One region of the Rhizobium sp. AN5 genome, then DNA from elsewhere that is predicted to be linked to it. Evidence: riboswitches for the same ligand, from Rfam matches in the RefSeq annotation. Region 1 holds a riboswitch; the other holds the start of a gene.
The links. A riboswitch is a leader RNA that binds a small molecule or an ion and turns the genes downstream of it on or off. The one in region 1 is predicted to bind S-adenosylmethionine.
Positions count from the first base shown of each region.

Region 2: another riboswitch for S-adenosylmethionine. It lies ahead of CRP02_RS13235 (O-succinylhomoserine sulfhydrylase); the one in region 1 lies ahead of metA (homoserine O-acetyltransferase MetA).

Region 1 covers NZ_OCMJ01000004.1:2,511,942-2,518,626, forward strand. The annotation lists gene CRP02_RS24960 (ABC-F family ATP-binding cassette domain-containing protein) at 1-789, opposite strand, end outside; gene CRP02_RS24965 (thiamine diphosphokinase) at 794-1,447, opposite strand; SAM riboswitch at 1,538-1,614, shown strand; gene metA (homoserine O-acetyltransferase MetA) at 1,697-2,623, shown strand; gene CRP02_RS24975 (aldose epimerase family protein) at 2,698-3,717, shown strand; gene mtgA (monofunctional biosynthetic peptidoglycan transglycosylase) at 3,733-4,479, opposite strand; gene CRP02_RS24985 (polyprenyl synthetase family protein) at 4,615-5,529, shown strand; gene CRP02_RS24990 (OmpA family protein) at 5,562-6,224, opposite strand; gene ispG (flavodoxin-dependent (E)-4-hydroxy-3-methylbut-2-enyl-diphosphate synthase) at 6,290-6,685, opposite strand, start outside.
Region 2 covers NZ_OCMJ01000004.1:201,989-208,673, reverse strand. The annotation lists gene CRP02_RS13265 (transporter substrate-binding domain-containing protein) at 1-538, opposite strand, end outside; gene CRP02_RS13260 (glycosyltransferase family 2 protein) at 709-2,646, shown strand; gene CRP02_RS13255 (hypothetical protein) at 2,783-3,076, opposite strand; gene aqpZ (aquaporin Z) at 3,167-3,853, opposite strand; tRNA gene CRP02_RS13245 (tRNA-Gly) at 4,008-4,081, opposite strand; gene CRP02_RS13240 (2'-deoxycytidine 5'-triphosphate deaminase) at 4,138-5,235, opposite strand; SAM riboswitch at 5,309-5,387, shown strand; gene CRP02_RS13235 (O-succinylhomoserine sulfhydrylase) at 5,430-6,614, shown strand.

The sequences.
Region 1 (6,685 bases):
TCCCTTGTGGCCGCGATAGTCCGCACGCATTGCCTGAAGCTCGCCCACACGGCGCATGTTGCGCTTGCGTCTCGCGGTCACGCCGTAACGCATCCAGTGTTCTTCACGCTCGATGGCCTTGCCGAGCTTGTGCTGCTCCAGCTCTTCCTCTTCCAGCACCTTGTCGCGCCATTCCTCGAAATGCGCAAAACCGCGATTGAGACGACGGGACTGGCCGCGATCCAGCCACACGGTCGAGGTCGAAACCTTCTCCAGAAAACGCCTGTCGTGCGAGATCAGCACCAGCGCGCTACGCGTCTGCTGCAACTCGCCTTCAAGCCATTCGATGGTGGGCAAGTCCAGATGGTTGGTCGGCTCGTCCAGCATCAGAATATCGGGTTCAGGCGCCATGACGCGGGCAAGGGCCGCACGCCGCGCTTCGCCGCCGGACAGGCTATCCGGATGTTCCTGTCCCGTCAGGCCCAGATGCTCGAGAATATAGGTAACGCGATAGGGATCGTCGCCAGGTCCCAGCCCCGCCTCGGCATAGGCCTGCACGGTGTCGTAACCGGCAAAATCCGGCGCCTGTTCCAGATAACGGATGGTGGCGGAGGGGTGACGGAAAACCTCGCCCGACTGCGCCTCGACCAGACCGGCGGCGATCTTCATCAGGGTCGACTTGCCCGAACCGTTGCGTCCGACAAGGCAGATGCGGTCGCCCGGCTCCACCTGAAGATTGGCGCCGTCGAGCAGCGGGGTCACGCCGAAGGTCAGCTTGATGTCATCGAGTTTCAAAATTGGGGGTGCCAAGGCGTCAGGCTCCGGTCAGATCATAAGGGCGGGCGAGCACGATGGCTTTTCCGCTTTTCAGCGAGAAATGCACAGGGCCGCCATTCGCGACATTGGAAATAGTGCGGGAAGAGCCGAAAGCAAGCGGGAAATCCTTGAGAGGATAACGCACATTGCCGATATCAAGCCCCACAAGGTCGGTAAACCCGGCAACGGAAAACAGCGTACCGGGTGGCAGATCAAGGTCGAACGACCCCGCCAGCAGCGGGCGGGCCTCCTCTTCGCCGGAGGTCAGCGTAACGTTGAGACCACGCTCAGTCAGCGCCACCGCGTAAAGAAGGTGCTGAAGTGCGTGGTCGCTTCTCGCTCCACCAAGCGCACCGGCAAGCACCAGAGAACGCGCGCCGCGGGCAAGGGCCTCCGAGACCGCAATTTCGCCATCGGTCACAGCCTTTGCAGCGGGATAGGGCTGTCGCACCACATCGGGCCAGGCGTCCAGCAGGTCCTTGTCGGTGGAATCGAAATCCCCCACCCAGAGCTCGGGTGTGAGCCCAAGCGGTGCGGCATGGCGCATGCCGCCATCGGCCGCAATCACACGGCTACCCTCAACCGCCGCTTTCAGGCGGTCGGTAACGGTGACATCGCCGCCAAGCAGAATGGTGAAGCGTTCTCTATCCATGCCCTGCCTTATCGCACCTCAGTCAAAAATGGAAAGGCAGAAACCCGATGAAATCAGCCGATATTGATTTTCGTCGGCTTCGGGATTATGAAACGCCTCAGTGGTGATTTGCCGACCGGCTTGCAGCCACTTTAAAGAAGTCGCTAAAGGGTCGAGGAAAAGGCTAATTTCCTGGGACCGGCTGCGATTTCGTTGCCGGTTTTTTTGTTTTCGCAACGTTCTTTACGTCATCCGAAAAGAGAGTTCGACATGCCGATCAAGATTCCCGATACGCTTCCCGCCTTCGACACCCTCGTTCATGAGGGCGTGCGGGTCATGACAGAAACGGCGGCCATCCGGCAGGATATCCGCCCGCTCCAGATCGGGCTCCTCAATCTCATGCCGAACAAGATCAAGACGGAAGTGCAGATGGCGCGCCTCGTCGGCGCATCGCCGCTGCAGGTGGAGTTTTCGCTGATACGCATTGGCGGCCATCGTGCCAAGAATACGCCGGAAGAGCACCTTCTGTCCTTCTACGAGACATGGGAGGAAGTGCGCCACCGCAAGTTCGACGGTTTCATCATCACCGGCGCGCCCATCGAGATGCTTGACTATGAAGACGTGACCTACTGGAACGAGATGCAAAAGATTTTCGACTGGACGCAAACCAACGTCCATTCGACGCTGAACGTCTGCTGGGGCGCGATGGCCGCCATCTACCATTTCCATGGTGTGCCGAAATACGAACTGAAGGAAAAGGCTTTCGGTGTCTATCGTCACCGCAATCTCTGCCCCTCATCGATATATCTCAACGGTTTTTCCGACGACTTTCAGGTTCCGGTCTCACGCTGGACGGAAGTGCGCCGCGCCGACATCGAAAAACACCCGGAGCTCGAAATCCTGATGGAGTCAGAGGAAATGGGCGTATGTCTGGTGCATGAAAAAGAGGGCAACCGGCTCTATATGTTCAACCACGTCGAATATGATTCAACCTCGCTTTCGGATGAATATTTCCGCGACGTGAACTCGGGCGTTCCAATCAAGCTGCCGCATGATTATTTTCCGCACAATGATCCGGAGCTTGCCCCGCTCAACCGCTGGCGCAGCCATGCCCATCTGTTTTTCGGCAACTGGATCAACGAGATATATCAGACGACGCCTTATGATCTCGAAGCGATCGGTAAACTAGCGGCGTAAATTGCGGGATTGCGAATTGCCGGAAAATGACGCAACGTCCGCCGGCAATTCAAAAATATCGGGAGAATGACGCAATGAGCGACGCGGCGGCACGGGAGAATTTCGGTTTCACGGCAACCGGCGAAAAGGTTGAGCGCGTCACCATCTCGAAGGGCGGGCTGACGGCCAAGGTTATCACCTGGGGCGCCGTCATTCAGGACCTGCGCCTCGATGGGCACCAGCCGCCGCTCGTTCTCGGCTTCGATACATTCGAAGACTACAAATATTCATCCTATTTCGGCGCCACACCCGGCCGCAACGCCAACCGTATCGGTGACGGAAAATTCTCGATCGACGGGCACGAATACCAGCTGGAACTGAACGAAAAAGGCGTCAGCCACCTGCACGGCGGCAGCGACGGCATGGGCAAACGTAACTGGATGCTGATGGAACACGGCGAAAGCCATGCGGTTCTGCAGATCATCGATCCCGACGGCCGCGCCGGTTATCCCGGCAATTGCACGGTGACCGCGACCTATACGATCCGCGACGGCGGCGTGCTTTCGGTGATCTATGAAACGGTGACCGACCAACCGACCATCGCCAATATCTGCCAGCATTCCTATTTCAACCTCGACGGTGCTGATACCGCACTTGGACATGAGATCAGCATCGCCGCTGACTTTTATCTGCCAACCAACGACAAACAGATCCCGACAGGCGAAATCCGCTCTGTCGAAGGCACCGTCTTCGACCTGCGCCACCCGACGCCGATGCGGCGAACGGAGGATGGCGAGCAGGTGCTCTACGACCATAATTTCTGCCTTTCGCCCGAGCGCCGCGCCAAGCGCAAGGTTGCCCGCGCCTATTCGCCCGCCTCCGACATTGCCCTTGAGGTTCACACCACCGAGCCCGGTGTGCAATTCTATTCAGCCTTCAAGCTCAATGTTCCCGTTCCGGGCCTCGATGGCCGCCATTATGGCCCCTTTGCCGGTTTTTGTCTGGAAACGCAGATATGGCCGGATGCCGTCAATCATCCCGATTTCCCATACGCGGTCCTGCGTCCCGGCGAGACCCTGCGTCAGGAAACCGACTATATTTTCAAGAAGGGTTGAGGCGGCGCGCTGGGCTCAGTCCAGCACACACCCGACATAGCCGCCCGATGCCCGGGCACGCCGTTCGATAAGGCCGGCAAGCCGTTGCAAACCACGCCCCGGCTTGCTGGCAACGCGATCGATGGGATTGGGCAGGGAAACGGCAAGCAGTGCCGCCTGGCGGGAGCTGAGCTTTGCCGCCGGTACCTTGAAATGGTGCTGTGCTGCGGCCTCGATGCCGTAAATGCCGGGTCCCCATTCGGCAACGTTGAGATAAATCTCCATCATCCGTTTTTTGGACCAGACGAAATCGGCAGCAATCGCCAGCGGCAACTCCAGTCCCTTGCGCAAGAACGAGCGGCCGTTCCAGAGGAACAGGTTCTTGGCCGTCTGCATGGGAATGGTGCTGGCGCCACGGGTGGAGGCCCCCTCGAGCGCATTGTTGACAACGGACTGCATCTGGTTCCAGTCAACGCCGCCGTGGAAACAGAATTGCCCGTCCTCGGACATCATCACGGATTGCACAAGGCGCGGCGAAATATCCTCGAGCGGCACCCAGCGCCGGTCATAACCCTGCAGTGTCACCAGATCGGCAAGCATCAGCGTCGAGACCGGCCGCATGAAAGGCAGGGCATAAACCGGGATCAGCAGATAGGGCAGGATCAGCAACGCCAGCAAGGTCATGATGATACGCTTTGCCAACGTGCGAAAATCCACCTTCGGACTGCTCCGGTCTTCCGCCAGCACGGCGTAATCTGCGTCGCTTTCAGGCGTACTGCTCAATATTCGTCAAAGCCCCGCACCAATCGAAGCCTTTCATATTCCATTGCCGCCTTCAAGGCGAGTCCGGTCAAACAGTTGACCTCAGGAATCACGAAAAGGTTGCCTGGTCCCGCGCGCCATGCCAAAGAGCGCGGCATGGACGCTCAGATGACGAATTTCGAAACGAAGCTGCGCGATAACGCGGCACAGACCGAATCCCTGCTTGGTCGCCTGCTTTCCGCAGAGGCGCGTGCGGATGAGATTACGCGCCCGCAAAACCTGCTCGACGCCATGCGTCATGGTGTGCTGAACGGCGGCAAACGCCTGCGGCCCTTCCTGGTCATAGAAAGTACGGCCTTGCTCGGCGGAAATGCCGAAGCAGCCCATCATGTCGGTGCCGCGCTGGAATGCCTGCATTGTTACTCGCTGGTGCACGACGATCTGCCAGCGATGGATGACGACGACCTGCGCCGCGGCCAGCCGACAGTGCACCGCAAATTCGACGAGGCAACCGCCATTCTCGCAGGCGACAGCCTGCTGACCCTCGCCTTCGACATTGTCGCATCGGACGAAAATCCTCTTCAGGCAGACCGCAAGGCGGCTCTCGTTCTCTCCCTTGCCCGCGCCGCAGGCATCGGCGGCATGGCGGGCGGTCAGGCGCTCGATCTGGCTGCGGAAAAGAACGCACCTGATGAGACCGGCATTATTACATTGCAGGCTATGAAAACCGGTGCGCTGCTGCGCTTCGCCTGTGAAGCAGGCGCGATCATTGCCGGCAGCGATGTTTCCGAGAGGCAAAGACTGCGCCTCTTCGGTGAAAAGATCGGCCTTGCCTTCCAGCTTGCCGACGATCTCCTGGACCTGACGGCCGATGCCGCCACCATGGGCAAGGCAACCGGCAAGGATGCCGCACGCGGCAAGGGAACGCTGGTGGCACTACGCGGTGAAGACTGGGCGCGCGGCAAGCTTCAGGAACAGGTGGCGGAAGCCTCCGAACTTCTGGCCCCCTACGGCGAAAAGGCCGCGATACTCATCGCGGCCGCCAGATTCATCGCCGAACGGAAAAGCTGAGCCGGTTTCCCGGCTCACCGTTTTTCAGCCAATCAGCCCTTGAGCGGCGAAATCAGCACTTCGACGCGACGGTTCTGGGCGCGGCCATCCGGCGTTGCGTTCGAAGCGATCGGCTGCGAGGGGCCGAAGCCGAGTGTCGAAATACGGCGCTGGTCGACGCCGCGTGCGCCGAGATAGTTTGCAACAGACGCCGCACGACGCTCGGAAAGCGCCTGGTTGTGCTGCTGGCTGCCGGTGGAGTCGGTATGGCCGTTGATGTCGATGAGCGTGCGGTTGAACTTGTTCAGCACGATGCCGACGGAATCCAGCGTCTGATAGAACGGCGGGATGACCTGATCCTGATCCGTCGCGAAGGTGATGTTCGACGGCATGTTGAGAACGATGCTGTCGCCACGGCGGCTAACGGAAACGCCCGTACCCTGAAGCTGGGCGCGAAGCTCAGCCTCCTGGCCATCCATATAGTTGCCAATTGCGCCACCGGCGAGTGCACCGATGCCGGCGCCGATGAGGGCTGCGTTACGGCGACCGACCGGCGAACCGCCGACAGCCAGACCACCGAGAGCACCAACGACAGCGCCGATACCAGCGCCGCCCGCCGTGTTCGACATCTTCTGCTCACCCGTATAGGGATCGGTGGTGGTGCAGGCGGAAAGATAGGTCCCGCAAAGGGCAACGATCGCGATTTTTTTGATCATGTGTTTTGATGCTCCGAAGGGTTCAGGCGGTATGACAGTGGAATTTCGGCATTTTCACGGTAGTTTTACTCCGCCGCATCTTTCCGGCCAAAACGCTTTTCGATGTAATCGATCACAAGCGCTTCAAAATCCGCGGCGATGTTGGGACCGCGCAGGGTGAGCGCCTTCTCGCCATCGATGAAGATCGGTGCGGCGGGGCTTTCGCCGGTTCCGGGCAGTGAAATGCCGATATCGGCATGTTTGCTTTCGCCGGGGCCATTAACGATGCAGCCCATGACGGCAACATTGAGTGCTTCCACACCGGGATATTTTTCACGCCAGATCGGCATGTTCTTGCGAATGTCATTCTGGATATTCTGGGCAAGTTCCTGAAAGACGGTAGAGGTGGTGCGCCCGCAGCCGGGACATGCCGCGACAACTGGAATGAACTGTCGGAAACCCATGACCTGCAGCAATTCCTG
Region 2 (6,685 bases), 2.3 Mb from region 1:
GCCCATCCGCAAAAACGGCGTCCACCTTGCCCGTCTTCAACGCCTCATACATGGGTTCGTAGCCATTAAAGCCTTCGGCCGCGGCTTTGGGAAAAAATGCCTTGAGCATCTGTTCGTGCCGTGAGCCTGTGACCACACCCACCTTCTTTCCCGACAGGGCATCTGCGCCGGAGCCAGTGAATTTCGCCGCCTTGTTGACGGCAAGACGCGCGGGCAACAGCAGATAGGGTCGCGAGAAGGTGAAACTCTTGCGCAGATCGGCGGTGGTGGCGATACCGGAAATCACCGCTTCGCCCTCTCCCATTTCCAGCGCTGCCTCCAGCTCGTCGAACGGCAGTGCCTGCACCTGGCATTTGCTCTCAACCTTCAGCTGGGCGCAGATTTCGCGCACCAGATCGACATGAAAACCGGCAAGCCGGCCTTCCTGATCGGTAAAATTGAAGGGTGGGAAATCGACCGACATCAAAAACCTGATCCGGGGCACGGAGGACAGATCGCCACCCGGAAACCGCTCCTGCGCATCAAACAGCACCGGCATGCGGTTTCTGTCCGAGAGACCTTCCGCATGAATTTTTCCAAAATTACCACCGAATTGTAAAGCGATAGCTAAAGTAAAACCAATACCTATATTTCGCGTTACATTCATAATTCTCATCTATACTGTCCGTAACAAGAAGCGGGGCGTTACCATGGCGGCGGCGGCGATGCATGGATTATTTTAGGCACTATACACGAGAATCGTTCCGCACGACGTCAGTAGGGCGAAAAATTGCGTTTTCGCTCATTGGCGACAATCCGCTTTGGACAGCGCCCGAACCCGACGAGCACGGGCCAACACGCTTTCTCTCTTCGCTGGGGTTCGGCAAGCCTTACATCGCCGCATTCGAAGAGCAGGCCCTCAAAAACGGCTCAACCGTGGAAGACGAATTGCTGGCGAGCGGCCTTGTTGATGCGGATGCGTATTACGGTGCTTTTGCCAGATTCTTGCGATTGCCGTTTCGACCGGAAATCGATCCGGGTCGGGTGGCAGACATCAATCACCTGGACGCGCAACTAGCCGAACCACGGCTCCTGCGGTTGACACCGCTGAATGGTAAGCCAGTGCTGCTGATCGTGCCGGAACTGGCAAGGATGGAATTGCTGAAAGGCATCCTCGATCAGCGTCCGTATCTTCTCGAAGAACTTGCCGTGACCACGCCACAGGCCATGCGCAGCGCAATCTGGAAGGCGGGCGAAGCACGCCGCTGCCGAGACACGCGACATCAGCTTTTCAACGCGGCGCCGCAGCATTCCGCAAGGATCACGCTGCATGGCGAGCAGGGTTTTGTCAGCGGCATTCTCGTTACCCTGCTCGTTCTGTCGCTACTGTTTTATACGCAGGCGGCCCTGGTCTATATTCACGTCACCCTCACGATGCTTTATCTCTCCACCTTGCTTTTCAGGTTGTTTGCACTCGTCCATACGCCCAAAGGAAACGATGCGAAAACCGTCATACCACTCCAGCAGGACGGGGAGCTGCCGATCTACACCATTCTTGTGCCGCTTTATCGCGAAGAGGCGGTCGTTGAGCAGCTCATTCGTGCGCTGGAGCGGCTGGACTGGCCCAAATCCCGGCTCGATATCAAGCTCGTCTGCGAGGCAGACGACGCAGCGACGATAGAGGCTGTCCAGCGGATAAATCCCGGTCCGCATATCGAGATCGTCAGGGTGCCGCCATCCATGCCACGCACGAAGCCCAAGGCCCTGACCTATGCGCTTTCCGGCGCGCGTGGCACTTTCGTTGCCGTCTACGACGCCGAGGACCGGCCGCATCCGCTGCAACTGCGCGAAGCCTATGCCGCCTTCCGCGACCAGCCGGACGAGGTGGCCTGTGTGCAGGCGCCGCTTATTATCAGCAATGCCAACTCCTCCTGGCTCAGCGCCTGTTTCGCACTGGAATATTCCGGTCTTTTCCGCTGCATCTTGCCCGTTCTTGCAGCGTGCAAGTTGCCGCTGCCGCTTGGTGGCACCTCCAACCATTTCCGCACCGCCGTGTTACGCCGGGTGGGAGGATGGGACCCCTATAATGTGACGGAAGATGCCGATATGGGCCTCCGGCTGCACAGGCTGGGTTATCGCTGTGGTGTCATCCGGCGACAGACACTGGAGGATGCCCCGACCTCCCTTTCCGTCTGGCTGAACCAGCGCGCGCGTTGGTACAAGGGCTGGCTGCAAAGCTGGCTGGTCATGACCCGCTCGCCCTTCGCGACCGCGCGCCGCATGGGATGGATCGCCTATATCGTCTTTCAGCTGCTGATTGGCGGTATGCTTCTGTCGTCCCTGGCCCATCCCTTGCTGTTTGTTTCCTTCGCCTTCATGGCCATGGCAATCCGGGAAAACGGCGCGGATATGCTGCTTTCCTGGCAGGGCATTCTGTTTTTCATCGATACGCTGAATATTTTCGGAAGCTACGCCATCTTCGCACTGATGGGCAGAAACAGGATGATAGCTCATGAGAAACAACAGGTCGGACGGCGCTGGTTGGCGATCCCGCTTTACTGGCTGATGCTGTCACTCGCCGCATGGCGCGCCGTAGTGGAATTGAAAACCAAGCCGTTCGTCTGGAACAAGACGCCGCATATGCCGGTCATCAGGAACAAGGCCTGACGACCGGATTCTACAAACGAATTCCGGTTCCGTCAGCGCCGACACTGCGGATATGGCATAAACCAAAACGCCTTGCCGAACGAGGCTTCTCCTCCGGCAAGGTTCTATCGCTTCGCAAAAGATCGGCCGAGCAGCTCTATTTGGTAACGAGCTTGTTCTTGATGAGGCCGACAATGATCTGGACAATCAGGCCGCCGACGCCGCCGCCAACCAGCTGGCCAGCAAGAGCGCCTATATCCACGCCGCCGGCTGCTGCAGTTCCCGCCGTCCCGAGCAGCGATCCGAGCACGGTTCCGCCGCCGATGCCGCCAATAGCGCCGGCAATCAGGTTGCCGAGCGCACCGAGATCGGAATCCTTGAGTATTTTTCCGCCGGCCGAACCACCAACCGCACCGCCGACAATTTGGGCCAATATCGAAGTAAGATCCATGTCATCCTCCTCACAGGTTTCCCCGACCATTCGGGCAAACAATGCTTCCCATTCATGTCTGTGCGGGCCGGAGAAAGCGGGCCTTGAGCCTTAGTCTTTCTCGCCGAAAAGTTTCCAGACCACGGCGCCGATTGCGCCGCCGAGGATCGGAGCGAGCCAGAACAGCCAGAGCTGTTGCAGCGCCCATCCACCAACAAACAACGCCTGTCCCGTCGAGCGGGCCGGATTGACGGATGTGTTGGTGACCGGAATGGAGATCAGATGAATAAGTGTGAGAGCAAGGCCAATGGCGATCGGCGCAAACCCAGTGGGAACCCTGCCGTGCGTCGATCCCAGAATGACGATCAGGAAAAATGCCGTCAAAATGACTTCGATCAGCAGTGCCGACACGAGCGAATATCCACCCGGTGAATGTTCGCCGTAACCATTTGCAGCAAAACCGCCTATATCGGCACCGGCTTTGCCGGTAAGGATGACATAAAGCGCCCCCGCCGCGACGATCGCCCCCAGAACCTGCGCCACTATGTAAGGAACGAGGTTCGATGCCGGAAATTTGCCAGCAACGGACAGACCGACGGAAACGGCCGGATTAAAATGACCGCCCGAAATGCCCCCGACCGCGTAGGCCATGGTCAATACAGTCAGACCGAAAGCGAAAGCGACACCGAGAAAGCCAATGCCGAGTTCAGGGAAAGCAGCGGCAAAAACCGCACTGCCGCAACCTCCGAACACGAGCCAGAAAGTGCCAAGAAATTCCGAAAGAAGCTTGCGACTCATAACACTCCCCCAATAATGTTACGACTGGATCAACTATTACGTGTAATTTAATTGCAGTCAAGCTAAATCGCATAGTCGCACTTTTGCCGGAGCGATGGCGGTGACATGCGCGCTTTTCGCTGGTCAGGAAATTGTTTGGATTGCCTTGAAAATATGGAGCGGGTGAAGGGAATCGAACCCTCGTATTCAGCTTGGGAAGCTGCTGCTCTACCATTGAGCTACACCCGCGCCGCGCACAAGACATCGGATAGTTCTTATCGGGTGTCAAGCACCCGACAGGATCATTACTCCGCGCGGAAATGCTTGGAGAGCTTCAGGCCCTGTGCCTGATAGTTGGAGCCAAGGCCGCTGCCGTAGAGGCCATCAGGTTTTTGCAACATGTGCTCGTAAACCAGCCGGCCGACGATCTGGCCGTGTTCGAGGATGAAGGGCACCTCGTGGCTGCGCACTTCGAGAACGGCGCGACTGCCCGTGCCGCCCGCCTGCGCATGGCCGAAGCCTGGATCGAAGAAGCCCGCATAATGCACGCGGAACTCGCCCACCAAGGGATCGAAGGGCGTCATTTCGGCCGCATAAAGTGGCGGTACATGCACGGCTTCACGCGAAACGAGAATATAGAACTCATCCGGATCGAGGATCAGTTCGGCACGGCCGCGGGCGTAGAGAGGTTCCCAGAAATCGAGAACATCGTGCTGAGCCTTCTTGTCTACATCTACCACCGCCGTGTGATGCTTGCCGCGATAGCCGATCAGCCCTGTTTCACCGAAACCCTTGAGGTCGATGGAAAGCGCGATGCCGCCGCCGGTCACATTAGGGGTTTCGCTGGCGACCAGCATCTCCGTCTCGTGCAATTTCAGAAGCTCGGCTTCATTGAGCAACGAGTGGCCGATGCGGAAACGGATTTGCGAGAGGCGCGAGCCGCGACGCACGACGACGGGGAAGGTGCGCGGGCTGATTTCCAGATAGAGCGGGCCGGCATAGCCCGCAGGTATCTTGTCGAATTCCTGCGCATTGTCGGTCATGACGCGGGTGAAGATATCAAGACGCCCCGTCGAGCTTTTGGGATTGGCCGAAGCCGACATATCCGCCGGCAGCTCCAGGCTCTCCATCAAGGGCACGATGTAGACGCAACCGGTTTCCAGCACCGCCCCCTCGCTCAGATCGACCTCGTGCAGGCTGAAGCGGTTGAGCTTGTCGATGACTCGGGTTCCGGGGCCGGGCATGAAACTGGCGCGCACGCGATAGGCTTTGGAGCCCAGTCGCAGATCGAGGCTCGCGGGTTGCACCTGATCGACATCGAGATCAGCCTCGCTTTTCAGCTTGCCGCCCGCAAACAGCGCCCTGATCGCGCCATCCGCCAAAATGCCCGTGGTTCTGGTCATGATCATCATTCCTTTTTACGGCGACAAAACCAAAAGGAAAGCATTGACGCAAGCCGGTAACGGCAGTATGGCAAGCTTATCCCGTGGTGATTTGGCCGGTCGGCTTGCAGCCACGTTAAACAAGTGGCTAAAAAGACCGGGTGCTAGGAACCGGTCTGCTTTTGCGACCGGTTTTTTTGTTTTGAGGTGATCACATGAGCAATAAATGGCGCCCGGCAACCCAGCTCGTTCACGGCGGTACGCTACGCTCACCCTATGGTGAAACGTCGGAAGCGATCTATCTGACCCAGGGTTTCGTTTACGAAAACTCCGAAGCCGCCGAAGCGCGCTTCAAGGGCGAAACGGATGGCTTCATCTATGCCCGCTATGCAAGCCCTACCAATGACATGTTCGAAAAGCGCATGTGCCTGCTGGAAGGTGCGGAAGACGCACGCGCACTTGCCTCCGGCATGGCCGCCGTGACAGCCGCCATCATGTGCCAGCTGCGTGCAGGCGACCATATCGTTGCTGCCCGCGCGCTTTTTGGCTCCTGCCGCTGGGTGGTGGAAACGCTTGCACCCAAATACGGCATCGAGTGCACGCTGATCGACGGACGCGATCTCAACAATTGGGAAAAGGCGATCCAGCCGAACACCAAGCTGTTTTTCCTCGAAAGCCCGACCAACCCGACACTCGAAGTGGTGGATATTGCCGGCGTGGCGAAGCTCGCCAACCAGATCGGCGCGAAAGTGGTTGTCGACAATGTTTTCGCCACACCGCTTTTCCAGAAGCCGCTCGAACTCGGCGCCCATATCGTCGTTTATTCGGCGACGAAGCATATTGACGGTCAGGGCCGTTGCCTTGGCGGCGTGATCCTTTCCGACAAGAAGTGGATTGAGGAAGAGCTGCAGGACTATTTCCGCCACACCGGCCCAGCCATGTCGCCGTTCAATGCCTGGACGCTGCTGAAGGGCATCGAAACCCTGCCGCTGCGTGTCAAACAGCAGACGGCCAATGCCTCGAAGATCGCCGATTTCCTCGCCGACAGCGGCAAGGTTGCCAAAGTGATCTATCCGGGCCGCGCCGACCATCCGCAGGCAGACATCATCGCGCGGCAGATGTCGGGCGGCTCGACGCTCGTGGCTTTCGAACTGAAGGGCGGCAAGGAAGCGGCATTCGCACTACAGAACGCGCTTGATATCGTGAAGATTTCCAACAATCTCGGCGATGCCAAGAGCCTCATCACGCACCCCGGCACCACGACGCACAAGAACCTGACCGACGAGGCGCGCGCCGAACTCGGTATTTCCGGCGGGACCCTGCGTCTTTCCTGCGGTATCGAAGATACGGACGATCTGCTGGAGGATCTGGCTAAGGGTCTTGCGGCCGTTTCAATTTAAGAATTCAATCGACATATCGCCATGGCCCGACTTCCCCGTCGGGCCATGGCACGCATCCCGCCTGGGCGAAA